3 regions of the Neorhizobium sp. USDA 3394 genome follow, and region 3 is predicted to be linked to each of the others. Evidence: predicted binding sites of a transcription regulator. Region 3 holds the regulator's gene; each other region holds the start of a gene.
What was found. Region 3 encodes LexA, which represses DNA repair genes until DNA is damaged. Its sites were predicted from a motif close to TGTTCNNNNTGTGTTCNG; they were not measured.

Region 1: ACZ9EJ_RS12330 (sel1 repeat family protein) is a predicted target of LexA. The motif match lies at 1,547-1,564, and genes of this name have one in related genera.
Region 2: ACZ9EJ_RS06715 (ATP-dependent helicase) is a predicted target of LexA. The motif match lies at 1,490-1,507, and genes of this name have one in related genera.

What each region holds. Positions count from the first base shown of each region.
Region 1 covers NZ_JBWCDU010000001.1:2,547,761-2,551,034, forward strand. The annotation lists gene ACZ9EJ_RS12325 (pyridoxal phosphate-dependent aminotransferase) at 1-900, shown strand, start outside; gene ACZ9EJ_RS12330 (sel1 repeat family protein) at 1,091-1,357, opposite strand; gene ACZ9EJ_RS12335 (DUF2147 domain-containing protein) at 1,895-2,233, shown strand; gene ACZ9EJ_RS12340 (hypothetical protein) at 2,807-3,025, shown strand; gene ACZ9EJ_RS12345 (hypothetical protein) at 3,113-3,274, shown strand, end outside.
Region 2 covers NZ_JBWCDU010000001.1:1,431,077-1,434,350, forward strand. The annotation lists gene ACZ9EJ_RS06715 (ATP-dependent helicase) at 1-1,450, opposite strand, end outside; gene ACZ9EJ_RS06720 (efflux RND transporter periplasmic adaptor subunit) at 1,728-2,948, shown strand; gene ACZ9EJ_RS06725 (efflux RND transporter permease subunit) at 2,951-3,274, shown strand, end outside.
Region 3 covers NZ_JBWCDU010000001.1:1,942,512-1,945,785, reverse strand. The annotation lists gene ACZ9EJ_RS09225 (ComEC/Rec2 family competence protein) at 1-1,455, shown strand, start outside; gene lexA (transcriptional repressor LexA) at 1,436-2,155, opposite strand; gene ACZ9EJ_RS09215 (VOC family protein) at 2,356-3,228, shown strand; gene kdsA (3-deoxy-8-phosphooctulonate synthase) at 3,233-3,274, shown strand, end outside.

The sequences.
Region 1 (3,274 bases), 610 kb from region 3:
TTCGAGCTGAAGCAGGCGCTCGCCGCGCATCTGGGCTGTCAGGTTGACAATATCGCCGTCGGCGAAGGCATAGACAGCCTGCTGGGGCTGATCGTGCGGATGGTGATCGAGCCGGGCATGCCGGTCGTCACCTCGTTCGGCGCCTATCCGACGTTCAACTTCCATGTGGCTGGCCATGGCGGCCGGCTGGTGACTGTGCCTTACGTCGAGGACCGCGAAAACCTCGACGGGCTGTTGGAAGCCGTCCGCCGCGAAAACGCGCCGCTGGTCTATTTCGCCAATCCGGACAACCCGATGGGAAGCTGGTGGGACGCCGACAGCATCGTTACGTTTGCGAAGGCGCTGCCGGAAACCTGCCTGATGATCCTCGACGAGGCCTATTGCGAGACCGGCCCGGCCGGCGCGACGCCCGATATCGCCGCCCTGATCGACCGGCCGAACATCATTCGCACCCGGACCTTCTCGAAGGCCTACGGCATGGCCGGCTCGCGGGTGGGTTATGCGATATCGACACCCGGAACGGCCGAGGCCTTCGACAAGATCCGCAATCATTTCGGCATGAACCGGATCGGCGTCGCCTCGGCACTCGCGGCGCTGAAGGACCAGGCCTACCTCACCAAGGTGATCGGGCAGATCAAGGCCTCGCGGGACCGGATCGCGGCCATCGCTGAAACCAACGGCCTGAAACCGCTGCCGTCTGCCACCAACTTCGTGGCGATCGATTGCGGTCGCGACGGCGCCTATGCGCGCTCGATCGTCGATGGGCTGATGGAGCACGGGGTTTTCATCCGCATGCCGGGTGTCGCGCAGCTCAACCGCTGCATCCGCGTCAGCACAGGCCCGGAATCGGACATGGCGCTGTTTGAAGAAGCGCTGCCGAAGGTGCTGAAGAGCCTCTAGGCTATACGGAAAACGACCGCGCCGGCCTTGTTCCTGCCGGTCGCGGTCTCAATTTCAGGCGGTCGCCCCCGTCCAGACCCGACCGTCCTGTCTCCCGACCCCCTCTTGGGTGCTGTCTTTTGGATTGTTCTCCCGCCGGCCCTCTTGCGGGGCCGGTCAATTCGTCGACCACGGCGCTCCCTGAAGGCGCTCAGTGCATGGTCATCCATTCGCGAGCGGCGCGGAGTGCTGCGGCCAGCTGCATCTTGCTCATCGTCTGCGCAAGGTCGGCGCGCAACTCGGCGGCGCGGTCGGAGCCCTTGATCGCGGCGATGTTGAGCCATTTGTGAGCGGAAACGAGATCGACGTCGCAACCACGGCCAGTCGCATACATCAGGCCCATTTCGCAGAAAGTGTCGGCGCGGGTTTCGCCACCCATGGTGGCCATTCCGGAATTGTTCATTTCAAAGCGTGCCATCGGTTTGATCCCTGTTAAAGCCTGTTGTTCGTCGTCTGCCCTGTTTCCTGCCCTTTCGGGCTCCGTCCGGATCACCGTCTTCAAGCGGCTGTTTCGATCCTTCCGGCCGGCGGTTTTTCCCGCTCGTTTGATGACTTCACTATGCGCCCAACCTTCCAAAAGACGCCTAAAAAGCATGATTAATTCAACGAAAACAAAGATAAAACACTTCGTAAACTTGAGCTTTTGTTAAACATGGGATGCCTTGCATTTTAAGGATTTTGCGGAGATTTTTACGAAAAGTTTAGAAAAGGATTTAAACCGAACGCTAACTACGAATACGGTTCGGTTCGGCGAACCCGCCCCCGGGCTGTGGAAAACCCCGGCCCTTCAGCCGCTGAAATTCCGCCCATATCCAGCCGGATCCATATTTACCTTTACGTGTGCGTAAGATAAATTTCGGCGCAAGTTCGTACAGAGGAGTGCGAACTGGAGGAAACCACGCTGTCTGTCTGCTCACGAAGAGCCCAGCGGCGGAAGCGAAGGAGGAGAACAATCATGATGCGCAGACTGATGCTTGTTGCAGTGCTGGCACTTGCCGCGACCGGAGCCCGAGCCGCAGAGCCGATCGAAGGCAATTGGAAGACCGCCAGCGGCGAGACCGCGGTCATCGGCAAATGCGGCACCGCCTATTGCGTGACGCTGAAGACCGGCAAACATTCGGGCAAGCAGATCGGCAAGCTCTCCGGCAAGGACGGCGAATATAGCGGCGAGATTACCGACCCCGCCGAGGACAAGACCTATAGCGGGTCCGGTTCGGTGAACGGCAATTCGCTCAAGATGAAAGGCTGCGTTCTCGCCATCCTTTGCAAGTCGCAGACGTGGACGCGCCTCTAAGCCGGTCGCCCAAATATCATCGCTATATAAGAAGTGCAGAGATGGTCGCGCCGGCAACGGCACGGCCATTTTTCGTTTCCGACCGTCAAGGGTGCCCGAATATTTTGCTGCGTCGCATCAAGAAAAGGCAATGTGATCACGGAAACGGCATCGATTTTGGGTGTAAAAAATCGCAAAATTCTAATGTCACAGTTTTGTGAAAAGCTTGAATACCCCTTGCACACAATTTATGCCGCAAAAAAGCCACGGAAAAGACACGATTCGCAGAAAAGCACACGCAGTCGGTGTAAATTCTTTCGGAGTCGAACATCTAACTGATTTCATTGAATAATTATCTTAATAAATGGTAACTTAATCGATTTATCCATGGCAGTTGTCGCAAAATTGTCGCGACATACACTTTTCGCGTGCAATTTTCCCGGGCGGCTTTCGTTGTCAACATTTCATTGACAGCAGTCGCCGAAATAGGGGGCTTTCGGATCGAACCGATCGGTCCGATATCAGCATCGCAAACAGAAATTCACTCCGGTTCGAACCCAAGACCGAACCGAACATAACCCAAGGATAAAGACAATGACCAAGATCACTTCCGCTATCGCCGCAGCCCTGATCGCTTCGGCCTCGTTCGCTTCCGCCGCTCTTGCCGAAGGCGACTATTATGAAGGCGCCTCCAAGGCTTCCGCTACTGTCGACCACGTTCAGACCGGCAGCATTGCGCAAGATCAACAGAACCAGATCCAGGCAGACGTCAACAGCGGTGACTATTTCGACGGTGCAAACCGCCCGAACTAATCGCAGCTCATTCAAGATACCGAAACAACCATCCGCAGGCCTGGTCGCAAACTGAAAGCCGCGGAACACTCTGAAGGGACTACCACCATGACCAAGATCACTTCCGCCATCGCCGCAGCCCTTATCGCTTCGGCTTCCTTCGCCACCGCCGCTCTTGCTGAAGGCAACTACTACGAAGGCGTCACCCCGCCGTCGGCTGGCCAGCAGCACCCGGCAGCACATCAGAAGGTCCAGGGTTCGGCCAGCTAC
Region 2 (3,274 bases), 510 kb from region 3:
AGTCGTGCAGGTAGCGCACGGTCGTGTCGCCCAAGCCGCGTTTCGGGGTGTTGATGATCCGCTCGAAGGCAAGGTCGTCGGATGGCTGGCAGACTATGCGGAAATAGGCCATGGCGTCGCGGATCTCGAGCCGCTCGTAGAAGCGCGGGCCGCCGATGACGCGGTAGTTGAGGCCCAATGTCACGAACCGGTCTTCGAATTCGCGCATCTGGAAGGAGGCGCGCACCAGGATCGCCATGTCGTTGAGCTTGTGCTTGCCCCGTTGGAGGTTCTCGATCTCCTCGCCGACGGCGCGCGCTTCCTCTTCCGAATCCCAGGCGGCATGCACCACCACCTTCTCGTCGTCGGGATCGGAGCGGTCGGTGAACAGCGTCTTGCCGAGCCGGCCCTCGTTATGGGCGATCAGGTGGCCGGCGGCGCCGAGGATGTGCTCGGTGGAGCGATAGTTGCGCTCCAGTTTGATCACCTTGGCGCCCGGAAAATCCTTCTCGAAGCGAAGGATGTTGTCGACTTCCGCGCCGCGCCAGCCATAGATCGACTGGTCGTCGTCGCCGACGCAGCAGACGTTCTGGGGAATGTCTTTCGGCCGCTGGGCGAGCAGCCGCAGCCACATGTACTGCGCCGTGTTGGTATCCTGGTACTCGTCGACCAGGATATAGCGGAACTTGCCGTGATATTCCTTCAAGAGGTCCGGGTTCTTGCGGAAGATCGCGATCGGATGCAGCAGAAGGTCGCCGAAATCGCAGGCGTTCAGCGTGCGCAGGCGGTTTTGATAGGCGGCGTAGAGTTCGCGGCCCTTGCCGTTGGCAAACGCGCGCGCGTCGCCCTCGGCAATGTCCGGCGGGGTCAGGCCCTTGTTCTTCCAGGTGTCGATCATGCCGGCGAACTGTTTTGCCGGCCAGCGTTTGTCGTCCAGCCCCTCGGCCTGGATGAGCTGCTTGATCAGCCGCACCACGTCGTCGGTGTCGAGAATGGTGAAGTCGGAGCGAAGGCCCGCCATTTCCGCATGGCGGCGCAGCAGTTTCACGCCGATCGAGTGGAAGGTGCCCATCCAGGGCATGCCCTCGACCGCGCCGCCGACCAGAACGCCAACGCGTTCCTTCATCTCGCGCGCCGCCTTGTTGGTGAAGGTGACGGCAAGGATCTGCGAAGGGAAGGCCCGGCCGCTCGCAAGGATGTGGGCGATGCGGGTGGTCAGCACCCGCGTCTTGCCCGTGCCCGCGCCCGCGAGCACGAGGACAGGGCCGTCGAGCGTCTCGACCGCTTCGCGCTGTTCCGGGTTGAGGCCTGCGAGATAGTCCGGCGCCCGGTTCTGGTCGCGGGCCGCCATGGCGCGCGCCGCGATGCCGAGGCTGCCGTTTCCGGCCGGCTGCGCCAGGGCGGGGGCCTTACGCTGCGCCTGCTGGGGTTCTTCGTCGAAGAACGGAATGTCGTCGAAACTGTTCGTCATGCGGCCAATGTAGTGATTCGGACCTGAAAGACCAGAAAATGTTCTGCTTTCATTCCGACTGTTCACACAAGGCAAGGCCAAATTGTGAAGAGGCCGCCGGTTGCCCACTGCGAAAGCGGCGATTTTAGGAGTATATGTATGCCTCCGATCTAACATATGCGTGAAATTTCGTGAGGTTACATTTTTGTAAGGTTGCCGAACACCCATTGCGTGAGCAGCCGCAAAAAAGGATACTCCCGGGCAATATGGCCTGTTGGTGCCGCCATCGGAGAATTGAATGCGGATTTGGAAACAGCTTCTGCTCTGTCTCGTAGTCCTGGCCGGAGCTCTCGCTCTGTGGGTCTACTTGGTGCCGAGCGCCGGCGGAACCCTGACAAAGATGGGCGTTCCCGGTGAAGTGATCGCCGCCGTCATTCCCAGAACCTCAGCCCAGCCTGCACCTGCTCCAGCGGGTGGTGCCAGCGGCAATGCTGCGGCGCGTCCGCAGGGCGAGGGCGGAGCGCAGAACGGGCAGCGCGGGGCAGGCGGCCAGGGCGGCAACCGGGCGACGCTCGTCGTGACCCAGCCGGTCGCAATCGGCACCGTCAACGACCGCCTGTCGGCGATCGGCAGCGGTCAGGCCATCCAGTCGGTCGTCGTCATGCCCCAGGCTTCCGGTACCGTCAACGAGATCATGGTGACGTCGGGCCAGAAGGTCACCAAGGGCCAGGTTCTCGCCCGCCTCGATGACGAGGAGCAGACGATCGAACGCGACAAGGCGCGCGTGGCGCTGGCCAGTGCCCAGGAAAAATCCGCTTCCTACAAGAACCTGCAGTCGTTCTCGCGGCTTGACGTTTTCGATGCGCAGATCGCCGAACAGGCCGCAAAGCTCGCCCTCTCCACCGCCGAACTCAATCTCAGGCGCCGCGATATCGTCGCCCCGATCGACGGCATTGCCGGCATCGTCGCGGTCAATATCGGCGACAACGTCACCACCCAGACCAATGTCGTGACGCTCGACGACCGCACGGCCATTCTGGTCGACTTCTGGGCGCCGGAGCGTTTCGCGGTGGCGATCGAGCCGGGCCAGCCGGTGGAGGCGAGTTCGATCGCCCGTCCGGGCCAGGTCTTTTCCGGCAAGGTCGAGGCGATCGACAACCGCATCGATCCTGCAAGCCGCACGATGCGCATCCGCGCTCGCGTGGAAAATCCTGGCGACGTGCTGCGCGCCGGCATGGCCTTCAACGTCGGCATGCGCTTTGCAGGCGAAAGATATCCGGCGGTCGACCCGCTGGCCGTCCAGTGGGACGGCGAGGGTTCGTATGTCTGGCAGGTCCGGGACAACAAGTCCGTCAAGACCCGGGTGCGCGTCGTCCAGCGCAACCCCGATGCGGTCCTCGTGGGCGCCGAACTCAAGGATGGCGACAGAATAGTGACCGAAGGTCTGCAGCGTGTGAGGGAAGGGGCGCCGGTGCGGATTTCCGGCGCGCCGGAAACGGCTGAGGTGGCGCGCCAATGAAGATGGAACTCCCAGGCGCTGGCCATGACGAGGAGGGGAAGGCCGAGGCGGAGAAATCCGCGCAGAGCTTTACCGCCCTCTTCGTCCGCCGGCCGATCCTTGCCGCGGTTCTGAACACGCTGCTGGTCGTTGCGGGCCTTGCGGCTCTCGCCGGCGTCGAGGTGCGCGAACTTCCCGACGTCGATCAGCCGGTCATCACGGTGCGCACCAATTACGACGGCGCCTCGCCGCAGACGATGGACCAGGAAGTCACCCAGGTCATCGAAGGCGCCGTCGCGCGCGTCTCCGGCCTCAAGGCCCTGTCTTCGCAGTCGCAGTTCGGCTCC
Region 3 (3,274 bases):
TCCGTCTTCACGGGCTTCGCCCAGGCCTATCCGGTCAAGAAGATCGCCGCATTCGGCGCGCTGATGATGGCGACGGCCTACTACCTGATCTCCGGTTTCGGCGTTTCCGCCGAGCGGGCCTATATCATGATGGCGATCATGCTGGTCGCCGTGCTTTTCGATCGCCCGTCGATCAGCCTGCGCAATGTCGCGCTGTCCGCTTTGGTCATCATCGCCATGTCGCCCTCGGAAATACTGGGACCGAGCTTCCAGATGTCGTTTGCCGCCACCGCTGCCCTGGTCGCCGGCTACGCGCTCTGGAAACACAGGGCGGAACGCCGTGATCCCGAACCTCTGCCATTCCGTCACCCTGTGGTGACGCCGCTGTTGGCGTCCTGGAATTTCGCGGCCGGCGTCTTCGTGACCTCGCTGATCGGCGGCATCTCGACGGCGATGTTCTCGGTCGAGCATTTCCACCGTATCGCCACCTACGGCCTTGCCGCCAACCTCGCCGCCATGCCGATCATCTCCTTCGTGGTCATGCCGGCGGGGCTGGCCGGCATGCTGCTGATGCCGTTCGGCCTCGATGCTCCCTTCATGAAGCTCATGGGCCTCGGCCTGGAGTGGGTGATCGCCATTGCCAAACACATCGCGGCCTGGGGCGGCGATGTCGGCACAGGGCGGCAGCATCCCTGGTTCCTGGCCGTCGCGACGGCAGGGTTTCTGCTGCTGACGCTGCTGAGGACGAGACTGAGACTGATAGGCCTACCGCTGATGGCGACCGCTCTGCTGCTTTCCTGGCAGGAGCGGTCGATGCCCCTCCCGGACATCCTGATCTCGGAAGACGGGACGATGGTCGCACTTGTCGATGGAGAAGGGGTCGCCACCAATCGCGCCCGCCCGCCCGACTTTGTCTACGACCAATGGAAGAGGGCACTTCTGCTCGGCGATCCCACCAAGCCCGAAATGTCGCCACCCAGGGACAAGCCTCCCGACGAGAGGCCACCCGACGACAAGCCTCCCGGCGAGAAAACCAACGGGCGCCGCGAACTGACACCGCAGGAACTCGAAACGGCAAAATCGAGTATAAAACAGGCGCCTGCCGGCCGCTTCACCTGTGAGCCGACCGCCTGGTGTGCGGCAGGCACCGGCAAGGGCATCGTCATCGCTGTCGAGGATAGCCGTTATGCAGGCGCCGCCTGCGATGCCGCCAATCTTGTCATTGCGCCGCGTGCCCGCTTCGACCAATGCCGGTCCGGCGCCCTGATGATCAATGGTGCCACGCTTCGCAAGGCGGGCGCCCTGGAGATTTTCCTCAACGGCGCGACCGACATTCGGCGCTGGCAGGCCCGTGCGGCCATGGCGGGCGCAGACCGTCCCTGGAGCAGGCACCGCCACTATGATTGGCGAAGCCAGGCGTTCGACAGATCGTTGCCGGAACCGCTCCGGCGGATGATCAATGATAACGGCGGATGAGACCGACGAGCTTGCCCTGGATTTTCACCCGGTCCGGCCCGAAGATGCGGGTTTCGTAGGCGGGGTTGGCGGCCTCGAGGGCGATCGATGCGCCGCGGCGGCGGAAGCGCTTCAGCGTCGCTTCCTCGTCGTCCACCAGCGCCACAACGATATCGCCCGGATTGGCCGTATTGCTGTTGCGGATGATCACGGTGTCGCCGTCCAGGATGCCGGCCTCGATCATCGAATCGCCCTTGACCTCGAGCGCATAATGTTCGCCTGAACCGATCATCTCGGCTGGCACCGCGATGTCATGCGTGTTGTTCTGGATCGCCGAGATCGGCACGCCGGCGGCGATGCGGCCCATGACCGGAACGGTCGTGGCGTTCGAAGAGTCGTCGTTGGCGGCGGGTTTCTGAGGCGCCGCGACCGGCTGCGGTTTGCCGAGGCTGCCCTCGATGACGCTTGGCGAAAAACCGCGCCGCGGCTGCATGCTCGGCGAATAGGCTTCCGGCAGCTTGATGACTTCGAGCGCCCGGGCCCGGTTCGGCAGGCGGCGGATGAAGCCGCGTTCCTCAAGTGCCGTGATCAGGCGGTGGATGCCGGACTTGGATGCGAGGTCGAGAGCGTCCTTCATTTCGTCGAATGACGGCGGGACGCCGGATTCCTTCATGCGTTCGTGAATGAACAGAAGCAATTCCTGTTGTTTGCGCGTGAGCATCTTTTGGCACCCTCAGAGTCGGAAACAAATCCAGAACAGACACTATATGTTCCATATGTGTTCCGCAAGTCCCTAAATTTTCGTGAAGTATGATGATTTTTTCTTCATAGATGCGTGCCAGATATCTCGTGTCTCACCACTTGCGCGGCGCGAGCCCGCTGCCAAAGTAGCTATGCGATTCCAATCCCGGGGGCCCTCGCGTGAACGCAAGACCGATCGATCATCTCGTGCTGCCGGTGGCGGGACTTACCGCTGCGCGTTCCCGGCTCACGAAGCTCGGTTTTACAGTTGCGCCCGACGCTTTTCATCCTTTCGGCACAGCCAATGCTTGTGTGTTCTTCTCGGATGGCAGCTATCTGGAGCCGCTGGCCCTTGCCAATCGCCGCCATGCGAGCGCTGCCGCCAAGCGCGGCAACGTTTTTACCGCACGCGATCTGGCCTTCCGCGGGGCACGCGACAGGCAGGGCTTCTCGGGGCTCGTTGTCGCCACGGGCGACGCGATGGCCGATCACGCGCGTTTCAAAATGCGTGGCGTCTCGGCAGGCGACGTGCTGGAATTTTCCCGCGGGATGACCTTGCCCGACGGCTCCGAAACCGAGGCGAGCTTCCGGCTGGCTTTTGCGGCAGATGACCGGGCACCCGACTTCCTGATGTTTTCCTGCCAGCGCATCAACCCTCTGCCGGCCGATCGCGGCGAACTGGAGCGCCATTCCAATGCGGTCTTGGGGCTGGGCGAGATCATTCTGTCGGCATCGGCGCCCTCCGATTTCTCAGCCCTGGCCGAGCAGGTGCTGATGACAAAGGCCAAGCCGGAGCCTGCATCGCTCGAGCTTGCCGCGGCCAATGCCCGCATTCGCATCCTGCAGGATCACGAACTCGAAGCGGAATTCGCCCTTCCGTCGACGCCGGGCGCCGAAGGCCTGCGCGGCCGGGCGATCATCTTCAAGACGGCCGATCTTGCCGTGACAGAGATCACCCTTGCTGCTAATGACGTCGCATTCGTCCGCCGGGAGGGCCGTGTTCTCGTCTCGGCGGCGCCCGGCCAGGGTGTTTTGTTCGGCTTCGAGGAATAGGTTCATGGAAGTTACCGCCAATCCACGCGTCTCCGTCGGCGAAGGA